One region of the Variovorax sp. 05T418 genome, then DNA from elsewhere that is predicted to be linked to it. Evidence: riboswitches for the same ligand, from Rfam matches in the RefSeq annotation. Region 1 holds a riboswitch; the other holds the start of a gene.
The links. Region 1 has a riboswitch for S-adenosylhomocysteine ahead of metH (methionine synthase). Riboswitches for the same ligand answer to the same signal wherever they lie in the genome.
Positions count from the first base shown of each region.

Region 1 (11,259 bases):
CCACGGGCCTTCGAGCCAGTGCAGCACCAGCACATAGGCGCCGTAGTTGACGACCGCGCCGCCCAGCATGGTGGCGAGATAGCCGAGGTACTCGCGCACGATCGGCGTTGCGGCGCCCAGGGCGCGCCGCGCCGCGAAGGTGTAGCGCCGGTTCAGCGCCCAGGTGGTGGTGGCGGCCGCCAGGAAGGACAGCACGCGCGCGCCGTACCAGCCCAAAAGCGGCGCCGCAAGATACAGCACGGCCACGTCGACCACCAGTCCGATGACCCCGACCACCGCAAACGCCAGGAACTCGCGGCCGGCCTTCATGGCTTGCGGCGGAACTGCCCGACGCCGGGTATCGCGAGGTAGCGCAGCCGCTTGGCTTCGCGGCGGGCGAGCCGGATCGCGTGCATCACGACGCCGCACACCATCGACAGCATGGCGGCCAGCATGGCGCCGGTCGCCAGCACCGCCGTGGGGAGCCGGGGCACCAGGCCGGTGTGCAGGTAGGTGAGCAGCAGCGGAATGGCCAGCGCGATCGCGCCCGCCGCGAGCACTGCCGCAAGGATCGAGAAGAACTGCAGCGGCCGCTCGCTGATGAACAGCTTGCAGATGGTCTTCAGGATGCGCCAGCCGTCGCGGTAGGTCGAGAGCTTGCTGTGCGAGCCTTCGGGCCGCGTGCTGTAGGCGGTGTCGAACTCGGCATGGGGCATGCGCAGCTCGAGCGCGTGCACCGTGAGCTCGGTCTCGATCTCGAAGCCCTGCGAGAGCGCCGGGAACGACTTGGCATAGCGGCGCGAGAACACGCGGTAGCCTGAGAGCATGTCGGTCAGGCCGCCGCCGAAAAGCTGCGCCACGGCGCCCGTGAGCAGCCGGTTGCCGAAGCGGTGGCCGGCGCGGTAGGTGAGCGCATTCTGCCCATCGTCGACGCGGCAGCCCACCACCATGTCGAGGTTGCGCTCCACCAGCGCATCCACCAGCCGCGGCGCGCTGGCCACGTCGTAGGTGGCGTCGCCGTCGACCGTCACGTACACGTCGGCCTCGACGTCGGCGAACATGCGCCGCACGACGTTGCCCTTGCCGGGCGCGGCCACGTGCGTCACCGTGGCGCCGCTCGCGCGCGCGATGGCGGCCGTGTCGTCGGTCGAGTTGTTGTCGAAGACGTGGATCTCGGCCTCGGGCAGCGCCGCGCGGAACTGCGCGACCACCTGCGCGATCGACAGCGCCTCGTTGTAGCAGGGGATCACCGCCGCGATGCGGATCGGGGCGCGGGCGGCGGCGGATGGGTTGTCGTCGATCATGGTGCGGTCGAGAGAATGCGGTAGACCCGGCCACCGTCTTTTTCGTACAGCAGGGCGAAATGTTCGTCGAAGCCGGGCCGCGTGGCCAGCGTGGGCACCATCGACGTCGGCATGACGATGGCCGTGAATCCCTTGGCGGCCAGCTTGCGCGCCATGTCGCCCGGAAGCAGCAGCAGGAAATCGCGGTAGCGCCACGGGCCGAGCGTATCGCCCCAGATCGGATTGGGCCCGTAGTAGATCGCCTCGTTCAGCGCGATCTGGTAGACGCGCCCGTCGGCATGCTGGCGCAGGTAGTCCATGGCGGCATAGCCCGGCACATGCTGGCGCAGGAAAGCCTCGCGGGTTTCGGGCGTGGGCGAGATCATCGCCACCTTGCCCGCGGTCTGGCGCAGCGACACCGCGGCCAGCGCGGCCAGCAGCAGCACGACGATCCAGTCGCCGGCAAGGGCCAGGCGTCCGGCGGGTGCGGCGGCGGCAGGCGCGGCCTCCACCGGCCCGCCCTTGGCCCCGAAGACGCGGCGCACGCCCGCAGCGATCGCGCCGAACAGCACCTGCCAGCCGATGGCCGCCATCAGCGCGAGCAGCGGGAACGAGGCCGTGAGGTAGCGCGGATAGCGCGAAGTCAAGAGCCACACGGCCACCGAATAGAAGCAGAACCAGCCCGCGGCGCGCAGCGCGGCCGAGCGCTTCCACAGCAGGCTGAACGGTGCCAGGAACACGGCCCAGATCAGCGCGTTGGGCCGCGCCGCATGGTCGCGCACGTCGGCCACCTGCTGCACGTAGTCGGCCGGGATCCAGTCGGTGAAGCCGAACACGCGCGCGCCGATGGGGTTGAACGGGTCGCCGGTCATGATGGCGTTGCGCGCGTACCAATAGACGCACGGGACCAGGAAGCAGAGCAGCGCCAGCGCCCAGGCCTTGGGCCGGCGCTCGTGCCACACCACAAACAGCGCCACCAGCGGCAGGAAGGTGAGCGCCTGGTACTTGGATCCCGCGGCCACGCCCAGGCAGAACGCCGCCAGCCCGAGCCAGCGCGTGCCGCCCGGCAGCGGCTCTGATTCACGCCACCACCACAGCGCCACGCAGGCACTGAGCACGAAGAGCGCCACGCCCATGTCGATCAGCGCGTTCGAATAGTCGCCGATGCCGATCCAGATGGCCGCGCCGATGCAGGCCGTGAGCCGGTTCGCATGCTGGATGCCGAGGCGGTAGACCATCACCGCCGAAATCACTCCGGCCAGCGCATTGAGGAAGTGCGGCAGCACGTCGTCGCCCAGCTGCAGCGCGGCCGCATAGAGCAGGTTGTAGTTGTAGGGGAACCAGGGGTAGCGCAGCCACTCGTGGATGCCCAGCGAGCCCTGCTGCGCCACCTGCCGCGCATAGGGCAGGTGGTACATCAGCTCGTCGAAGGCGGCGGGCGGCGCGAGCGGCGCGACCAGCGCGGGCAGCGCCACCAGGGCCAGCGCGATGGCGGCGATCCGTTCGGCGCGAGTCCATGGCGCGGCGGGAGCACCAGCGACGTGCAGCGCCCGCACTTCGCGCCACCAGGGCCGCAGCTGCAGTGCGGCCGCCAGCACGCCGGCGGCAATCAGCGCCACGGTGGCGCCCGGCTTGAACGCGCCGAAGATCGCGAGCAGCTGGAAGGCGCAGATGAAAAGGCCCACGCCCAGGGCCGCCGCCATGGCCGCCTCGAGCCCCGCGTCCCGGCGCGGCGGCGGCGCCAGGCGCGCCAGCAGCGCGCGGCCGAAGCCCCAGCAGCCAAGCACAAAGACCGCCAGTGCCGCATAGTGCGCGGCGGCAAACATCAGCTTCTGAATAACAACTCCCGGCGCCGGGCGGCCACGCCGGCCGGCAGGTTCAAAGGTTCGGCGCCAGCAGGCGCTCGAGTTCGGATTCGCTGGTCCGGCGCCGCGCCGCCTGGTCCTGCAACTGGTCGTGCCCGATCTTGCCGACGTTGAAGTAGGTCGACTCGGGATGGCTCAGGTAGAAGCCGCTCACGCTGGCGGCGGGCATCATAGCGAGGCTTTCGGTCAGCGTCATGCCAATGTCCGCGCAACCCAGAAGGTCGAACATCGGGCGCTTCACGCTGTGGTCGGGGCAGGCCGGGTAGCCAGGCGCGGGGCGGATGCCGCGGTATTTCTCGGCGATCATGTCCTCGTTGCTGAGGCCCTCTTCGGGCGCATAGCCCCAGAGGTCGGTGCGCGCGCGGTGGTGCAGCGATTCGGCAAAGGCCTCGGCCAGCCGGTCGGCCAGCGCCTTGAGCATGATGGCGGAGTAGTCGTCGAGGTCGTCGATGAAGTACTTCTCCTTCTTCTCGACGCCCAGGCCCGCCGTCACTGCGAACACGCCCACGTAGTCTTTCAGCCCGCTGTCCTTGGGCGCGACGAAGTCGGCCAGGCAGCGGCTCGGGCGCATCACGCCGTCGATCACCTGCTTCTCGGTCTGCTGGCGCATGCCGTACCAGGTGAGCGCGACTTCGCTGCGCGTCTCGTCGGTGTAGAGCTCGATGTCGTCGTCGTTCACCGTGTTGGCGGGCCAGAAGCCGACCACGCCGCTCGCGCTGAGCCAGCGGCCCTCGATCAGGCGCTTGAGCATGCGCTGCCCATCGGCATACACGCGCACGGCCTCGGTGCCGACCACTTCGTCTTTCAGGATGGCCGGGAACGGGCCCGCGAGATCCCAGGTCTGGAAGAACGGGCCCCAGTCGATGTACTTCGCGAGCTCGGTCAGGTCGAAGTTCTTGAACAGGCGCCGGCCAATGAACTTGGGCACCGGCGGCGTGTAGCCGGACCAATCGACCGGCGTCTTGTTGGCGCGCGCCTTGGCCAGCGGCCACAGCGGCACCTGCTTCTTGTTGGCATGCTGCGTGCGCACCTTCTCGTAGTCGGCGTTGATCTCGTCGATGTACGCGGTGGCCTGGTCGCTCAGCAGGCTCTGCGCCACGCTCACGCTGCGGGAAGCGTCGGGCACGTAGACCACCGGGCCTTCGTAGTGCGGCGCGATCTTCACTGCCGTGTGCACGCGGCTGGTGGTGGCGCCGCCGATCAGAAGCGGAATCTTCCGGATGCGGAAGTGGTCGTCCTTCTGCATCTCGCCGGCCACGTACTGCATTTCTTCGAGGCTCGGCGTGATGAGGCCCGACAGGCCCACGATGTCCGCGCCCTCGACCTTCGCCTTGGCAAGGATCTCGTGGCACGGGACCATCACGCCCATGTTCACCACTTCGAAGTTGTTGCACTGGAGCACGACGGTGACGATGTTCTTGCCGATGTCGTGCACGTCGCCCTTCACGGTGGCGATGATGATCTTGCCCTTGGTGCGCACGTCGCGGCCCGCGGCCTCGTCCTGGCGCTTTTCTTCCTCGATGTAGGGAATGAGGTGGGCCACGGCCGACTTCATCACGCGCGCCGACTTCACCACCTGCGGCAGGAACATCTTGCCCTGGCCGAACAGGTCGCCCACGATGTTCATGCCGTCCATCAGCGGCCCCTCGATCACGTGCAGCGGCCGCCCGCCCTTGGCGAGGATCTGCTGGTAGGCCTCTTCGGTGTCTTCGACGATGAAGTCGGTGATGCCGTGCACCATGGCGTGCGAGAGGCGCTGGTTGACGTGCACCGGATGCTCCGGCGTGCCGCGCCATTCGAGCTTCTTGCTGTCGTCCTTGGCGCCGCTCTTGGCGGTCTCGGCCACTTCGACGAGGCGCTCTCCCGCATCGGGGCGGCGGTTGAGCACCACGTCTTCCACGCGCTCGCGCAGCGTCGGTTCGAGGTCGTCGTACACGCCCACCATGCCGGCGTTGACGATGCCCATGTCCATGCCCGCCTGGATCGCGTGGTACAGAAAGACGGTATGAATGGCTTCGCGCACCGGGTCATTGCCGCGGAAGCTGAAGCTCACGTTGCTCACGCCGCCCGACACCTTGGCGCCTGGCAGGTTCTCTTTGATCCAGCGCACGGCATTGATGAAGTCGACCGCGTAGTTGTCGTGCTCCTCGATGCCGGTGGCAATCGCGAAGATGTTGGGGTCGAAGATGATGTCCTCAGGCGGAAAGCCCACCTCGTCGACCAGGATGCGGTAGGCGCGCTCGCAGATCTCGATCTTGCGCTGGTAGGTGTCGGCCTGGCCTTTTTCGTCGAAGGCCATCACCACCGCGGCGGCGCCGTAGCGCCTCACGAGCTTGGCCTCGTGCTTGAACTTGTCGACCCCCTCCTTCATGGAGATGGAGTTGACGATGCCCTTGCCCTGGATGCAGCGCAGGCCGGCCTCGATCACCTCCCACTTGGAGCTGTCGACCATCACCGGCACGCGCGCGATGTCGGGCTCGCTGGCAATCAGGTTCAGGAAGCGCACCATCGCGGCCTTGCTGTCGAGCATGGCCTCGTCCATGTTGATGTCGATCACCTGCGCGCCGTTCTCCACCTGCTGGCGCGCCACGGCCAGGGCGTCCTCGAACTGGCCGTTCAGGATCATCCGTGCGAAGGCCTTGGAGCCGGTGACGTTGGTGCGCTCGCCGATGTTGACGAACAGCGACCCGGCATCGATGGCCACCGGCTCGAGGCCGGACAGCTTCATCGGGGGGACGCGGGGCGTGGAAACTTCTTCGCTCATGGGGGCTCACCTGGGCAGGAAAAAACGTCAGGTGAGCGTCGTTTGTTGCGGCTTGCGCCCCGGCCGGCGGGGCGCCTTCCAAGCCTGACGGCGGGCCTCTTGATGCGGGCCGCCGCTGCAACGCTCCTTGGAAGGGAGCGCAATTTTACCGGCTGCGGCAAGGGCCGCGGCCGCCAGGGTCGTTCAGGCGCCCTGCCTGGCCGCCGCTGCCGGGCCAGTCTTGGCGGGCGCGGCCGAGGCCGGCAGCCCGAACACCCGGTCGAAGCCCCAGTTGAAGACGAAGGTATAGATCAGGAAGAACACCACCAGGCCCAGGTCCATCACCAGCGCCTGCCACAGCGTCACGCCCAGGCCCCAGGCGAACAGCGGCACCAGCACCGCGATCAGCCCGCCCTCGAAGCCGATGGCATGCGCCATGCGCCGGCGCACGCTGCGCCCACGCACCGCCTGGCGCGACTCCCAGCGCTCGAACAGGGCGTTGAAAACCAGGTTCCAGATCACGGCAATGACCGAGGCGGCCACCGCGAGCACGCCCGAATGGCCGAGCCCGGCGTCCGTCATCAGCGCCAGCCCGGCGCTGGCGGCCACGATGGCGATGCCTTCGTAAAGGCTGATGTAGACGACGCGGCGCTGAAACCCCTGCATGGCTTTTCCCCTGGCAAATGAAAACGATGGCTGGACTTTATTTGCTGTTTGCTGATATAAAAAGTCAACTTATTTCAGTTTTATTGATAGATCAGCCGATGGCTTTCTCCAGCGACAACGTCGAGGTCTTCCTGGCCGTGATCGACCACGGCTCCTTCTCGGCCGCGGCGCGCGCGCTGCGCAAGGTGCCCTCGGCCGTCAGCATGGCGATTGCCAACCTCGAGGCCGAACTGGCCCTGCCGCTGTTCGACCGCAGCGGCCGCGAGCCGCAGCCGACCGCCGCCGCCCGCTCGCTGGAGCCGCAGGCGCGCCTCCTGGCGGCGCAGCTGAAGCAGCTTCAGGTGCAGGCCCTGGCGCTCACGCAGGGCCTGGAAAACCGCCTCACGCTGGCCATTGCGCCCGAGCTGCTGGCCGCGCCCTGGAGCGGGCCGCTGGCCGCGCTGGCCGAGGAATATCCGCTGCTGCAGGTCGAGGTGCTGGCCGCGCCGCAGGCCGATGCGCTGGCGCTGCTGCACAGCGGCCGCGCGCAGCTGGCGCTGGTGTTCGAGCGCCCGAGCCTCGACGGGCGCGAGGGGTTCCAGGAAGTCGGCAGCGACACCATGGTGGCCGTGATGGCGCCCGGCCATCCCGTGCTGCTGGCGGCCGCCGGCGAGCGGCTGCGCGAGGAGCACCTGACGAACACCCGGCAGATCGTGGTGGCGGGGCGCGATCTCGCCACCAGCGACCCGCGCTTCGTGTTCGCGCGCCACGTCTGGCGCACCGACAACGCGCTGGCCGCGCTGAGCCTGATCACGGCCGGCCTCGGCTGGGGCTGGCTGCCGCGCAATTTCGCCAGGCCGCACGTGGCCGCCGGCGCGCTGGTCGAGATTCCGTTCGAGAACCTCAGCAACGGGCTCGACCTGTGGGTCGACGTGGTGTGGTCGCGCGAGCGGCCGCTGGGGCTGGGAGCTCAGCGCTTCGTGGCGCTGATCGCGCGCGACCGGCAGGCGGCGGCGGGCATTTCCGCCGCCGACGATCCGCGGGGCTGATCAGTCGCGGTGGCCGTGACCACCGCCCTTTCCATCGCCACCATGGCCGTGGCCGCCACCCCTGCCGCCGCCTTCACCGCCGCCATGCGGGCGTCCGCCGCCACCGGCGCCGGGCCGGCCACCGCCCGGATGCATCTGCGGCTGGCCGGGCGGCGGTCCGGGCCGGAAGGCCGGCTGGGGCCGCGGCGGCTTGATGCCCGGGTCGGCCGGCGGGCGGTAGCCCGGCCCCGGCCGTGGCGGGCGGTAGCCCGGTCCGGGTTGCGGATGGAAGCCAGGCCCCGGCGCGGGCTTGAACCCCGGGCCCGGCCACGGCCTCGGCTGCCAGGCCGGCCGCACCGGCGGCGGGGGACGCCAGCCGGGCATCGGCGGCGGCGGCGGCCGGCCGCCCCACCAGCGGCGCTCGCCGTACCAGGGCCGGTCGCGGTAGTAGTCGGCCCAGTAGCTGCCGATCACGAACGTGACGACGGGCACGCCAATCACCGCGGCGTAGCTGGCCAGCGGCACGCGCCGCTCCTGGTAGGCGTAGTCCAGGCTCCGGGCCCAGACCCAGCCGCGCCCGCCGTCGGGCAGCACCACGTCGCACCAGCTGTAGCCGCCGGTACAGCCGATCACGTCGAGCGGCTGGCCCGGCCCGAGCCGCGCCACCAACGGATAGTCGCCCGAGGGCCCGGCCCGCAGGTTGACCGCGCCGCGCGTGAAGGCCTGCTGCGCCGCGGCCGCCAGCGGCAGGGCCAGCGCAACGGCGCCGATGCCGATCCAGCGCATGGAGAGTTTGTTGTTCATGACGAGGCTTCCTTTGCGCCGCCAGCCTAGGCGGCGGCCCGGATGCCGTCAATCAGCCGGGAGCGCGACAGCGCCGGGCGCCGGTCAGGCTGCTTCGCGGTAGAAGCCGTTGTTGTTCAACAGCCGGCCTGTCATCGGCGCCACGGCTTTGCCGATGGCCGCGATATGGTCCGGCGTGGTGCCGCAGCAGCCGCCCACGATGTTGACCAGCCCTTCGGCCGCGAACTCGTGCAGCAGCCGCGAGGTGACGTCGGGCGTCTCGTCGAAGCCGGTCTCGCTCATCGGATTGGGCAGGCCCGCGTTCGGATAGCAGCTGATGAAGGTGTCGCCCGCCACCTTGGCCAGTTCCTGGATGTAGGGCCGCATCAGCGCCGCGCCCAGCGCGCAGTTGAGCCCGATGGCCAGCGGCTGCGCATGGCGCACGCTGTGCCAGAACGCGGTGACGGTCTGGCCGCTCAGGATGCGGCCCGAGGCGTCGGTCACGGTGCCGCTGATGATCAGCGGCAGGCGCTGGCCGCTGTTGTCGAAATACTCGTCGACCGCGAACAGCGCGGCCTTGGCGTTGAGCGTGTCGAAGATGGTCTCGACCAGGATCACGTCGGCGCCGCCCTCGACCAGCGCCTCGGTCTGCTCGTAGTAGGCCGCGCGCAATTGCTCGAAGTCGACGTTGCGCGCGCCGGGGTCGTTCACGTCGGGGCTGATGCTCGCGGTCTTGGGCGTCGGGCCGAGGGCGCCGGCCACAAAGCGCGGCTTGTCCGGCGTGCTGAACTTGTCGCAGGCCGCACGCGCGAGCTTCGCCGATTCGAGGTTCATCTCGCGGGCGAGGTGCGCCATCCTGTAGTCCTCCTGCGCGATGGTGGTCGCGCCGAAGGTGTTGGTCTCGATCAGGTCGGCGCCGGCCGCGAGGTAGCCCTCGTGGATGTCGCGGATCACGTCGGGCCGCGTCAGCGAGAGCAGCTCGTTGTTGCCCTTGACGTCGCGCTCGAAGTCCTTGAAGCGCTCGCCGCGGTACTGCTCCTCGGTGAGCTTGAAGCGCTGGATCATCGTGCCCATCGCGCCGTCGAGGATGGCGATGCGCTTTTCGAGGATGCCGGCAAGCGCCTGGCCGCGGGTATAGATGACGGGCTTCATAGCCCCCGATTGTAGGAAGCGGGGCTGCCCCTGGCGGCCGTCAGTGCTTTAGCGGCGTTCGACGAATTCCAGCACCGCCTCGATCATGCGCCGCACATGCGGCTGCACGCCGGCCGCGACCTCGGGCAGGTAGTCGAAGGGCAGCTTCTCCTGCATGTAGCTCGACTGCGTCATCTCCAGCTGCACCGCGTGCACGCCGGCCGCGGGGTTGCCGTACTGGCGCGTGATGTAGCCGCCGGTGAAGCGGCCGTTGAGCACGCCGGTGTAGCCGGTGGCCGATTCCGCAATGCCGAGCAGCGTGGCGGCCAGCGCCGGGTCGCAGCTGCTGCCCTTGCCGGTGCCCAGGTTCAGGTCGGGCAGCTTGCCCTCGAAGAAGCGCGGCAGCACCGAGCGGATCGAGTGCGCGTCCCACAGCGCGATGGTGCCGTGCGCGGCCTTCAGGCGGTCGAGCTCGGCCTGCAGCTGCCGGTGGTAGGGCTGCCAGATGGCGTCGCGGCGCGCGGCGATTTCCGCGTCGTCCGGAAGGTCGTCGGCGGACGCGTAGACCGGCGTGTCGTCGAAGGTGTCGACCGGGCACAGGCCCGTGACGCTTTGGCCCGGATAGAGGCTGGCGCCATCCGGCGGCCGGTTCAGGTCGACCACGTAGCGCGAATGCGTGGCAACGAGCACCGACGCGCCGAGCGCATCGGCAAAGTCGTAGAGCCGTTCGAGGTGCCAGTCGGTGTCGGGCACCTGGCGCGCCTCGCCGGTCAGGCGGGCGGCGAGCGCGGGCGGCACGTAGGTGCCGACGTGCGGCATCGAGATCAGCAAGGGACGCGTGCCCTGGCGGAAGCGGAAGGCGGGTTCGGTGGTGGTGAAGCTCATGGGACTCTAATTTTCAAGGAGAAGCTGGCTGCGCGCCGCGACGAAGGCGGCGGCGGCCTCGGCGTGCAGGGCATGGCGGCCGGCCGCGACGCGCGGCTGGCCCGACACCCAGACGGCATCGATGGCCGAGGTGCGATGGCTCGCAAAGACGTGGGCCGACAGCATGTCGGGCGCCGGCAGGCCCTGCAGCGCAAGCTGCGCGGCATCGAGCACGACGAAGTCGGCCTGCTGCCCCGCCGCCAGGCCGCCGATGGCCCGGCCCGAGGCCTGCGCGCCGCCGCGCACCGCTTCGAGCGTGAGCGCGGTGGCCACGTGCGGCTGCGCCGCGCTGGCGCCGACGTTGCGTTGCCGCCAGGCCAGGCGCTGGCTGTATTCGAGCATCAGCAGTTCTTCCGCGGCATTGACCGTGGCGTGGCTGTCGGAGCCCAGGCCCCAGGCGCCGCCATGGTGGCGCCAGGCGGAAAAATCGAAGATGCCGTCGCCCAGGTTGGCCTCGGTGGTTGGGCACAGGCCGGCGACCGCGCCGCTCCTGGCGCCGCGCTCGTATTCGGCCGGGTCCATGTGCGTGGCATGCACCAGGCACCAGCGCGCATCGACCGGCGCATGGTCGAGCAGCCAGGCCACGGGGCGCTGGCCGCTCCAGGCCACGCAGTCGTCGACCTCCTTGGTCTGTTCGGCGATGTGGATGTGGATCGGCGCGCCCGGGTCGATGGCTTCGAGCCCCGCCACGGCTTCGCGCAGCGCATCGGGCGGCACGGCGCGCAGCGAATGCGGCGCGAGCCCCAGGCGGGCCGAAGGACCGCCTTGCGGTCCGGGTGCACCCTGCGCATCGCATGCGGGCTTGAGCGTGTCGAGCAGGCGCAGCATCGAATCGGTCGAGCGGATGAAGCGGCGCTGGCCCTCGTTGGGCGGCAGTC
Region 1 is NZ_JBFTLJ010000009.1:162,605-173,863, forward strand. It holds gene AC1DMS_RS19240 (GtrA family protein) at 1-309, opposite strand, end outside; gene AC1DMS_RS19245 (glycosyltransferase family 2 protein) at 306-1,283, opposite strand; gene AC1DMS_RS19250 (ArnT family glycosyltransferase) at 1,280-3,088, opposite strand; gene metH (methionine synthase) at 3,141-5,855, opposite strand; S-adenosyl-L-homocysteine riboswitch at 5,918-6,026, opposite strand; gene AC1DMS_RS19260 (PACE efflux transporter) at 6,075-6,536, opposite strand; gene AC1DMS_RS19265 (LysR family transcriptional regulator) at 6,635-7,564, shown strand; gene AC1DMS_RS19270 (SH3 domain-containing protein) at 7,565-8,347, opposite strand; gene AC1DMS_RS19275 (homocysteine S-methyltransferase family protein) at 8,432-9,478, opposite strand; gene hutG (N-formylglutamate deformylase) at 9,527-10,342, opposite strand; gene AC1DMS_RS19285 (formimidoylglutamate deiminase) at 10,349-11,259, opposite strand, start outside.

Region 2 (11,259 bases), on a different contig from region 1:
TCCATCGCCCAGGAGGGCGGCGCGCCCATCACGGCGTCCCTGCGCCCGGCCTTCGAGCGCATTGCGGTCGGCGCGCGCACCGAGCTGGCGGCCGCCTTCTCGGTCATCCAGGCCAGCGCGGACTGAGCCCCGGCGCGCGGCTCGCCTTCCCATCGACGTGGCCGGCGAACTGTTCATCGGCCTGATGTCCGGCACCTCGCTCGACGGGGTCGACGGCGTGCTGGCCGATTTCGCGGATGGCCGCATCGCCGTGCGGGCCTATGCCACGGCGCCCTTTCCGGCCGCCTTGCGCGCCGAGCTGATGGCGCTCAACACCCCCGGCGACAACGAACTCCATCGCGCCGCGCTGGCCGGCAACGGCCTGGCCCGGCTCTATGCCGGCGTCGCCAGCCAGCTGCTGGCGGACAGCAGCACTCCCGCCAGCCAGGTGGCGGCCCTCGGCGCGCACGGACAGACGGTGCGCCACCGGCCCACCGAGTTCGACGGCGTCGGCTACACCCTGCAAATCAACAACCCCTCGCTGCTGGCCGAGCTGACCGGCATCGACGTGGTGGCGGACTTCCGCAGCCGCGACTTGGCCGCCGGCGGACAGGGCGCGCCGCTGGTGCCGGCCTTCCACCGCGCACTGTTCGCGCGCGCGGGCCAACCCGTGGCGGTGCTGAACATCGGCGGCATTTCCAACCTGAGCCTGCTGCCCGCGGCCGATGCGCCGGGAGAGCCGGCGGTGCTCGGCTTCGACTGCGGCCCCGGCAATGCCCTGATGGACCACTGGAGCCAGCTTCACACCGGCCAGCCCTTCGACCGCGGCGGCCGGTGGGCCGCCAGCGGACAGGTACTGCCCGGCCTGCTCGCACGGCTGCAGGCCGATCCGTATTTTGCGAAGGCGCCTCCCAAGAGCACCGGGCGCGACCTGTTCAATCCCGCATGGCTTTCCGCCTGCCTGGCCCCGGCCATCGGCGCGGCGCCCGCCGACGTGCAGGCCACCCTGACTGAATTCACCGCCAGCGTATGTGCAGCCGACGTCCTCCGCTATGGAAGCGATAGCAAGCTGCTGATCGTCTGCGGCGGCGGAGCGCTGAACGACCATCTGATCGAGCGCCTGCGCGCGCACTTGCCCGGCGTGGAAGTGGCCGCCTCCACGGCCCACGGCCTGCCTCCGCTGCAGGTCGAGGCCGCGGCCTTTGCCTGGCTGGCCCGCAGCACCCTGCGGCGCGAAGCCGGCAACCTGGCCAGCGTGACAGGCGCAAGAGGCGGGCGCGTGCTCGGGGCGATCTATCCGGCCTGACCGGGCGGAGTTGCCCTCACCCCTGGCCTGAAACTTCGGGCTGGGCGGGATGGGCGGCGCGCACTTCTGCTGGCAAATGCCAGAAGATCAGCGCAGAAGCGATCGTGACGAGCCCCATGGTGGCAAAAGTGGCCTGAAAGGCATCGAGCGTCTGCTTTGCCGTTTCGAGGCCAAAAACACCGTTGTAGCCGGCCAGCACTGCGCTCGCGGCCGCCACGCCAAGGCTCATTGCAAGCATCTGGACCATCGAGAGCAGGCTGTTGCCGCTGCTGGCCATGCTGCCGTCCAGGTCCTTCAGCGTGATGGTGTTCATGGCCGTGAACTGAAGCGAGTTGACGGCGCCGAAGGCCAGCAACTGCAGGATGTGCAGCGCGGCCGGCTGGTCCGGCCCGGTCAGGCCGAAGCTGCCCATCGCCAGGCCCACCAGCACGGTGTTGGCCACCAGCACCTTGCGGTAGCCGTGGCGCGTGATCAGCGGGGTCGCGAAACGCTTCATGGCCATGCCGGCCAGCGCGATCGGCAGCATCATGAGCCCCGCCCGAAGCGGCGAATAGCCCAGCGACACCTGCAGCAGCAAGGGCACCATGAACGGCATGCAGCTGCTGCCGAGCCGCGAGAACAGGTTGCCGAGCAAGCCGATGCTGAGCGTGGGCACGCCGAACAGCGAGGGCGAGAACAGCGGCTCGGGCCGGCGCGCGGCATGCAGCCAATAGGCCACCACGCTCGCAAAGCCGAACACCAGCAACAGCAGCACGCTGACCTGGCGCAGCCCCGCGCCCGAGACACCGTCGAGCGCCAGCGAGATCGCAACCATGCCGAAGGCCAGCATCGCATAGCCCGCGCCATCGAAGCGCCGCTGGATGGCCCCGCGCAGGTCGGGCATGAAGCGCAGCGTTGCCAGGCAGCCCGCCAACCCCACAGGCACGTTGATCAGGAAGATCCAGTGCCAGGAGGCGTACTGCACCAGCCAGCCGCCCAGCGTGGGCCCGAGCAGCGGCCCGATCAGCCCCGGAATGGCAACGAAGCTCATCGCCTGCAGGAACTCCCCGCGCGGCACCGTGCGCAGCAGCGTCAGCCGCCCTACCGGCAGCAGCAAGGCGCCGCCCAGGCCCTGCACCACCCGCGCAGCCACCAGCTGCCCCACGCCCACCGACAAGGCGCACAGGACGGAGCCGACGACGAACAGCACGATGGCCGAGAAGAACACGCGCCGCGTGCCGAACCGGTCGGCGATCCAGCCCGAGGCCGGAATCAGCATTGCCATGGTCAGCGCGTAGGCCACCACTACCGACTGCATGCGCAGCGGGCTTTCGCCAAGGCTCGCGGCCATGGCGGGCAGCGCGGTGTTGATGATGGTGGCGTCGAGCGTCTGCATGAAGAAGCCGATCGCCACGAGCCAGAGCAGGCTCTTGCGGGCAGGATCGATGGCCGTGGCGGCGGATGTCATGGGGCAGCGAGGGGGAAGGAAAAGCGGCAGGCAGCAAAAAGCCGCCCGAAGGCGGCTTTTTTCAAGGAACGAATGCTGGCGGGGGCAGCATCAGCCCGGCATCAAGCCGAGAAGCTCGATCCGCAGCCGCAGGTGCTGGTGGCGTTCGGGTTCTTGATCACGAACTGGGCGCCCTGCAGGTCTTCCTTGTAGTCGATCTCGGCGCCGACCAGATACTGGTAGCTCATGGCATCGATCAGCAGCGACACGCCGTTCTTGGTCATGGTGGTGTCGTCTTCGTTCGTGATTTCATCGAAGGTGAAACCATACTGGAAGCCCGAGCACCCGCCGCCCTGCACGAACACGCGCAGCTTGAGGTCGGGATTGCCCTCTTCGGCGATCAGGTCGGCCACCTTGGCAGCCGCGCTGTCGGTGAAGACGATCGGTTCGGGCATCTGGGTCTGGATGTTTTCGGCAACAGCGCTCATGGGGGATAACTCCTTGGGGGCCGTACATGCGGCCAATGAACCAATGCTACTGCAATGCCGCATTCCTGGCTGGCGGATGGCAGCGAGCACCCAACGCAAGTGGGGTCGAACGCACATCCGCCAAGGCCGCGGCAATGAAAAAGCCGCCCGGAGGCGGCTTTTGTTCGCAATGAACAGGATCAGCGCTTGCTGAACTGCTTGCGGCGGCGTGCAGAGTGCAGACCGACCTTCTTGCGCTCGACTTCACGTGCATCGCGCGTGACGTAGCCGGCCTGGCTCAGCACCGGCTTGAGGCTTGCGTCGTAGTCGATCAGCGCACGGGTGATGCCGTGGCGCGTTGCGCCGGCCTGGCCCGATTCGCCGCCGCCATTGACGTTGACCATGACATCGAATGCTTCGAGGTTGTTGGTCAGCACCAGAGGCTGCTTGGCAATCATGATCGAGGTTTCGCGGCCGAAGAACTCTTGGATGTCCTTGCCGTTGACCGTGATCTTGCCGGTGCCCTTTTTCAGAAACACACGGGCGACGCTCGATTTGCGACGGCCGGTGCCATTGTTCCATTCACCAATCATTCTCAAGGCTCCTTACAGTTCCAGCACTTTGGGCTGTTGGGCGGTATGCGGGTGCTCTGCACCACCGTACACCTTGAGTTTCTTGATCATCGCGTAGCCGAGCGGGCCCTTGGGCAGCATGCCCTTGACGGCCTTTTCCAGGGCGCGGCCCGGGTGCTTGGCTTGCATGTCGCGGAAGTTCGTGGCCGTGATACCGCCCGGGTAGCCCGAGTGACGGTAGTAGACCTTGTCGATCGGCTTGGCGCCGGTGACGCGCAGCTGGGCTGCGTTGATGATGACGATGAAGTCACCGGTATCGACGTGAGGCGTGTAAATGGCCTTGTGTTTGCCGCGCAAACGGAGAGCAACTTCGCTGGCTACTCGTCCGAGGACCTTGTCGGTCGCGTCAATCACAAACCACTCGTGCGTCACGTCAGCGGGCTTGGCGCTGAACGTTTTGGTCATGAGTTTTCTCTATAAAGAGGGTTTGGCGAGCCCTTTTCCACGGTCGGCGTTCCTCTGACGGGAATCTCTTAGGTGGGTTTGCACATGCCCGCAGGGCGGTAATGTGTCTCCGCCGCGGGGCTACAAAAACGCTGCGAAGCCCGCGATTATACGAAGAATCGGCCAATCGGGGCAAATTTGGGCCCAGCGGCCGTCCAAGCCGTTACCATCGACCCCATGTTCAGTTACCGCCACGCCTTCCACGCCGGCAACCACGCCGACGTGCTCAAGCACACGGTGCTGATTGCCACGCTCGACCACCTGCTCGAAAAAGAAGCAGCGCTGACCGTGGTCGACACCCACGCCGGCGCCGGCCTGTACCGCCTGGACGGCGACTACGCCGGCACCAGCGGCGAGGCCGCCGAAGGCGTGCTGCGCCTGCTGGCGGACAAGAAAGCACCTGCCGCCCCGGCCCCTGCCGCCAAATCCGCCGCCAAGAAGGCCGCCCCCGAAGCCGAGGCGCCCCTGGCCGATGCGATTGCGCGCTACCTGAGCGTGATCCACGACTTCAACCCCAAGGGCGGCGCCCGCATCTATCCGGGTTCGCCTTTCATCGTGCAGCACCTGCTGCGCGACCACGACAAGCTCAAGCTGTTCGAGCTGCACCCCACCGATGCCCGCACGCTGGACGCCAACATCGCCCAGCTCGAGGCGGGCCGGCAGATCGCGGTGCTGCGCGAGGACGGCTTCGGCAGCGCCACCAAGTTCCTGCCGCCGCCCTCGCGCCGCGCGCTGGTGCTGATGGACCCGAGCTACGAGATCAAGAGCGACTACGGCCGCGTGCTCGACTTCGCGGCCGAGGCGCTCAAGCGCTTTGCCACCGGCACCTACGCCATCTGGTATCCGATCATTCCGCGCCCCGAGGCGCACGACCTGCCGCGCCGGCTCAAGACCCTGGCCACCAAGGCAGGCAAGCCCTGGCTGCACGCCACGCTCACGGTCAAGTCGAGCAAGCTGACCACCACGCCCACGGGTGAAACCCAGCGTCCGGGCCTGCCGGCCAGCGGCATGTTCCTGATCAACCCGCCCTACACGCTGAAGCCGCTGCTGGCGGCCGCGCTGCCCCAGCTGGCGGAGCGGCTGGCGCAGGACCGGAACGCCACCTTCTCGCTCGACGCGGGCGGCTAGTCCCGGCGGTCTTTCGCTGCTTCAGCGGCGGCGGCGCTGTGGCACTTTCACCTGGCGGCGCGCGGGTGCGGGCGCAGCCGCCGGCGCCTGGGCCTGCGCCACGTCTTCCTCCACCTCGGAGCCGCCGCAGCGCATGCCCTCGCGGTCGATGATCGTCAGCGCCACCTGCTTGATGCCGAGCCCGATCAGACCGATGCGCTCGGCCGCGCCGCGGCTCAGGTCGATGATGCGGCCCTGCGCATAGGGCCCCCGGTCGGTGATGCGCACCAGCACCTCGCTGCCGTTGACGAGGCTGCGCACGCAAACGCGGGTATTGAACGGCAAGGTCTTGTGGGCCGCCGTCATGGCCATCATGTCGAAGCGCTCGCCGCTCGCGGTCTTGCGCTGGTGGAACTGGATGCCGTACCACGAGGCCCCGCCGCGCTCGAAGATTTCGCGCGGGCCGCTGTCCCCGGGCACGCCGTCGTCGGCCTCGCCAATTCCCGATACCGCGAGGTCGTAGCGCACCGACGGCACGCTCGAGCGGGCCGGGGCGCCCGGCGGCACCGCCAGCTTGCGCGGCAGGGGCAGCAGCTTGGCGTCCTCCTTGTCGGCCGGCCCGCCCTCGGTGGCCGGCGGCATGGCGCAGCCGGCCAGCACGCAGGTGGCCGCGACCAGCGCAATGCGAAGCGAAGTGAGCAGCCGATGGCCTGCCCCAGGACGCCACCCCTTCAACCGAGGCGCTCCAGTACAGCCAGCGTGGCCGCCGACTGGTTCATCGTGTAGAAGTGCAGCGCCGGTGCGCCTCCACCCTGCAGGCGCGCGCACAGGTCGGTCACCACGTCGAGTCCGAAGGCCTTGATGGAGGCCGTGTCGTCGCCGAAGCCCTGCAGCCGCAGGCGGATCCAGCGCGGGATCTCGGCGCCGCAGGCATCCGAGAAGCGCATGAGCTGCGTCGAGCTGGTGATCGGCATGATGCCCGGCACGATCGGCAGGTCGAGCCCGAGCTTGCGGCTGTCGTCGACAAAGCGGAAGTACGCCTCGGGACTGAAGAAATACTGCGTGATCGCCGAGTCGGCGCCGGCCTTCACCTTGGCGGCGAAGGCCTGCAGGTCGGCCTCGGGCGAACGTGCCTGCGGATGCACCTCGGGATAGCAGGCCACCTCGATGTGGAAGTCGCGCCCGGTCTCCTCGCGGATGAAGGCCACGAGGTCGCTCGCGTACTGGAACTCGCCGCCGATGCCGTAGCCGCTCGGCAGGTCGCCGCGCAGGGCGACCAGGCGCTTCACGCCCATCGCCTTGAGCTCGGCCAACTGCTCGCGCACCGTGGCGCGCGTGGCGCCGATGCACGAGAAGTGGCTGGCGGCATCGACACCCTCGGACAGGATCTCCTGCACCGCGCCGAAAGTGCCCTGGTGCGTGGAGCCGCCCGCGCCGTAGGTCACCGAGCAGAACTCGGGCTTGCGCGCATACAGCTGCTGGCGCACCGCGCGCAGCTTGACCGCGCCTTCGGGCGTCTTGGTCGGAAAGAACTCGAAACTCAATGGAAGGCGCACCTGCGTCTCCTAGGAACCGTTCGCAGTGTCCGCGCGAACGGCGTGAATGAAAAACTCGCGGTTGCCGTCGCCGCCCGCAATGGGGCTGTCGAACCACCGCAGCACGCGCAGCCCGAGCGCCTCGCAGGCGTCGCGCAGGCGCTTCTCGACCACGGCGTACATCGACGCGTCGCGCACGATGCCGCCCTTGCCGACCTGCCCCGGCTGCAGCTCGAACTGCGGCTTGACGAGCATCAGCAGCTGGCCGTCGCCGGCCAGGAACGGCACCACGGCCGGCAGCACCAGCGTGAGCGAGATGAACGACAGGTCGCCGACGATCAGGTCGAAGCGCAGGTCGGAAGGCGCTTCGCCTTCTTCTTCCTGCAGGTCGTCCGGCGACAACGCACGCGCATTGACGCCTTCGATGGCCACCACGCGCTCGTCCTCGCGCAGCTTCGGATGCAGCTGCCCGTGGCCGACGTCGACGCCCACCACCTTCGCCGCGCCGGCTTGCAGCAGGCAATCGGTGAAGCCGCCGGTCGACTGGCCCACGTCGAGGCACAGCTTGCCGGCGGCGCTGACGCCGCTCGCCGCCAGCGCGCCTTCGAGCTTGAGCCCGCCGCGCGAGACGTAGCGCGCCTCGGCCGCGTCGTCGAGCTCGACCTCGGCGGACTCGGGCACCTCGTCGCGGTTCTTCACCACCGAGCGCCACGCGTCCGCGCTGCCCGCATCGCGCCAGCGCATGCCGCCGGCAATCAGCCGCACGGCCTGCGAACGCGACGCGGCCAGGCCACGCTCCACCAGCAATTGGTCGGCGCGCATCAGTACCGGTACGTGTCCGGCTTGTAGGGGCCGTTCTTGCTCACGCCGATGTAGGCGGCCTGCTCGTCCGTCAGCTCGGTCAGCATCGCGCCGACCTTCTTCAGGTGCAGGCGCGCGACCTTCTCGTCGAGGTGCTTCGGCAGCACATAGACCTTGCCGGCCTGGTAGGCGTCGGGCTTGGTGAAGAGCTCGATCTGGGCGATGGTCTGGTTGGCGAACGACGACGACATCACGAAGCTCGGATGGCCCGTGCCGCAGCCCAGGTTCACGAGGCGGCCCTTGGCCAGGAGGATGATCTTCTTGCCGTCGGGGAAGGTGATGTGGTCGACCTGCGGCTTGATCTCTTCCCACTCGTACTTTTCGATCGACGCAACATCGATCTCGTTGTCGAAGTGGCCGATGTTGCAGACGATGGCCTGGTCCTTCATGGCGGCCATGTGCTCGTGGCGGATCACGTCGCGGTTGCCCGTGGTGGTCACGAAGATGTCCGCCTTGTCGGCGGCATATTCCATGGTGACGACCTTGTAGCCTTCCATCGCGGCCTGCAGCGCGTTGATGGGGTCGATTTCGGTCACCCACACTTGCGCGCTCAGCGCACGCAGCGCCTGGGCCGAGCCCTTGCCCACGTCGCCGTAGCCGGCCACGCAGGCCACCTTGCCGGCGATCATCACGTCGGTCGCGCGCTTGATGCCGTCCACCAGCGATTCGCGGCAGCCGTAGAGGTTGTCGAACTTGCTCTTGGTGACCGAGTCGTTCACGTTGATGGCGCGGAACAGCAGCTTGCCCTTGGCGCTCATCTCGTTCAGGCGGTGCACGCCGGTGGTCGTTTCCTCGGTCACGCCGATGATCTCGGCCGACTTGCGGGTGTACCAGGTCGGATCGACCGCCAGCTTGGCCTTGATGGCGGCGTAGAGGATGCGTTCTTCCTCGCTGGTGGGCTTGGCGAGCACGCCCAGGTCCTTCTCGGCGCGCTGGCCCAGGTGCATCAGCAGCGTGGCGTCGCCGCCGTCGTCCAGGATCATGTTGGGGCCTTCGCCCTGCGAACCCTTGGGGCCGAAGTCGAAGATGGCGTGGGTGTAGTCCCAGTAGTCCTTCAGCGACTCGCCCTTGATCGCGAACACCGGCGTGCCGGCGGCGGCAATCGCGGCGGCGGCATGGTCCTGCGTCGAGAAGATGTTGCACGAAGCCCAGCGCACGGTGGCGCCGAGCGCCTGCAGCGTCTCGATCAGCACGGCCGTCTGGATCGTCATGTGCAGCGAGCCCGTGATGCGCGCGCCCTTGAGCGGCTGCGCCCTCGAGAATTCCTCGCGGATGGCCATCAGGCCGGGCATCTCGGTTTCCGCAATCTTGATTTCCTTGCGGCCCCAGGCGGCCAGGGAAAGGTCGGCAATCGCCTGGTCGGCGGTGGAAACGGGGGTGGGCTTGAGAACAGCGCTCATGAGAACTCCAACAAAGCTAGTTTGAAAGGTGCCACTGCGTTCGGGGAAAAGACTCACCGCGAGAACAGCGGGTGAGCGTGGTTGCGATGTGGTCCGAGCCTCACGCCTGGCGGCGCTGCAACGCTCCTCGGAACCGCGGATTGTAGACGGGGCGCCAAGGCGAGCCAACCGCCGGGGCATCCCACATGCCGGAAAGCGCAATTCGCATCCGGGGCGTACATTGACTTGACCCCAACCCCGGAAGTTCCGCCCATGCGCTTGTCCAGACTCTCCACTGCCCCTGCCCTGCTGGCCTCGGCCGCCTTCCTTCTTCTTGCCGCCGGCGCGCCGGTCCCGGCCTCTGCGCAGGCCGCCTCCGATCCGGTGCGCGTCCGCGGCACCATCGTGCGCGTCGACGCCAAGGCCCTCGTGGTCCAGGACCGCGGCGGCGAGGTCGTCAGCCTGGCGCGGCCGGCCGACATGGCCGTGTCGGAGGTCTACCCGATCAAGCTGTCCGACATCAGGCAGGGCAGCTTCATCGGCACCGCCGCCATGCCGCAGGCCGACGGCACGCAGAAGGCGCTCGAGGTGGTGGTGTTCCCCGAGGCCGCGCGCGGCACAGGCGAAGGCCACCGCCCCTGGGACCTGCTGCCGCAGAGCACCATGACCAACGCCACCGTGGCCGACCTGGCCGCGGCGCCGAAAACCGTGCGCGGCGGGCAGCAGCTGCGGCTGACCTACAAGGGCGGCGAAAAAACCGTCATCGTGCCGCCCGACGTGCCGGTCGTGACCTTCCGCCCCGGTACCGAGGCGCTGCTGGTGCCCGGCGCCAAGGTGCTGGTCAATGCGCAGGAAAGGAACGGCGTGCCTACCGCGCTGCGCGTCACCGCCGGGCGCAACGGCTTCGCGCCGCCGATGTAGCCCAAGGGAAATCCCGCAGGCAAATCCTGCCGCCGCGGCGCCGCGGGCGGGCTGCCCCGGCGTATCGTGGCGAGGCCCGGCCCGCCGGTCCTTGCCATTCACCCGTTCCTCACCCGACACAGGAGATACCGCACCATGGCCACTGCCAAGAAAGCCGCCGCGAAGAAGACCACCGCCAGCAGCAGCACCCGGGCGGCTCCCGACGCCGCCGACATGCTCGACCCCATGAAGAATCTCAAGGCCATGACCGACCGCCTGCAGGATCTCAACCTGACCGGCGGCGCGAGCAAGCTGCTCGAGAGCGGCCAAAAGGACCTCCAGGCGCTGATGCAGGCGAACCAAAAGTCCTACCAGGGCCTGCAGACCGTGGTGCAGCGGCAGACCGAGATGATCAAGAGCGCCATCGCCGAATGGCAGACGGCCGCCAAGGAAATGCCCGGCAAGGACGCCAAGGCCAACCTCGCCAAGCTCGACGAACTCGGCCGCCAGTCGTTCCAGCGCGCCATCGACGACATCAAGGAGCTGGCCAACCTGGCCGCCAAGTCGCAGGCCGATGCGTTCGAGCTGGTGCGCCAGCGGATCCAGGCCAATGTGGATGAAGTGACGAAGCTGCTGCAGCGCAAGTAAGGCGTTTTCGGCGGGTCGGGCAGGCGGCTCGGGGCTGCCTTCTAAAATCGGGCCATCCCCCCGCAGATTGCCCCATCTTGTCTTTTCTCTCCGAAACCCGCCGCCGTCGCACCTTCGCGATCATTTCCCACCCCGACGCCGGCAAGACCACGCTGACCGAGAAGCTGCTGCTGTTCTCGGGCGCGATCCAGATCGCCGGCTCGGTGAAGGCGCGCAAGGCCTCGCGCCACGCCACCTCCGACTGGATGGAAATCGAGAAGCAGCGCGGCATTTCGGTGGCTTCGTCGGTCATGCAGATGCTGTACCGCGACCACGTGATCAACCTGCTCGACACGCCCGGCCACAAGGACTTCTCGGAAGACACCTACCGCGTGCTCACGGCGGTCGACTCGGCCCTGATGGTGATCGACGCGGCCAACGGCGTGGAGGCGCAGACGCGCCGGCTGATCGAGGTCTGCCGCCAGCGCGACACGCCCATCATCACCTTCGTCAACAAGATGGACCGCGAAGTGCGCGAGCCGCTCGACATCCTCGACGAAGTGGAGCGCGAGCTCGGCATGCCCTGCGTGCCGATG
Region 2 is NZ_JBFTLJ010000017.1:36,655-47,913, reverse strand. It holds gene AC1DMS_RS26615 (M23 family metallopeptidase) at 1-126, shown strand, start outside; gene AC1DMS_RS26610 (anhydro-N-acetylmuramic acid kinase) at 158-1,285, shown strand; gene mdtD (multidrug transporter subunit MdtD) at 1,302-2,732, opposite strand; gene erpA (iron-sulfur cluster insertion protein ErpA) at 2,834-3,199, opposite strand; gene rpsI (30S ribosomal protein S9) at 3,379-3,771, opposite strand; gene rplM (50S ribosomal protein L13) at 3,784-4,215, opposite strand; gene AC1DMS_RS26585 (23S rRNA (adenine(2030)-N(6))-methyltransferase RlmJ) at 4,432-5,382, shown strand; gene AC1DMS_RS26580 (septal ring lytic transglycosylase RlpA family protein) at 5,404-6,003, opposite strand; gene metF (methylenetetrahydrofolate reductase [NAD(P)H]) at 6,093-6,917, opposite strand; gene AC1DMS_RS26570 (TlyA family RNA methyltransferase) at 6,927-7,718, opposite strand; gene ahcY (adenosylhomocysteinase) at 7,718-9,157, opposite strand; S-adenosyl-L-homocysteine riboswitch at 9,224-9,292, opposite strand; gene AC1DMS_RS26560 (hypothetical protein) at 9,410-10,057, shown strand; gene phaP (TIGR01841 family phasin) at 10,193-10,684, shown strand; gene AC1DMS_RS26550 (peptide chain release factor 3) at 10,762-11,259, shown strand, end outside.
Region 2: another riboswitch for S-adenosylhomocysteine. It lies ahead of ahcY (adenosylhomocysteinase); the one in region 1 lies ahead of metH (methionine synthase).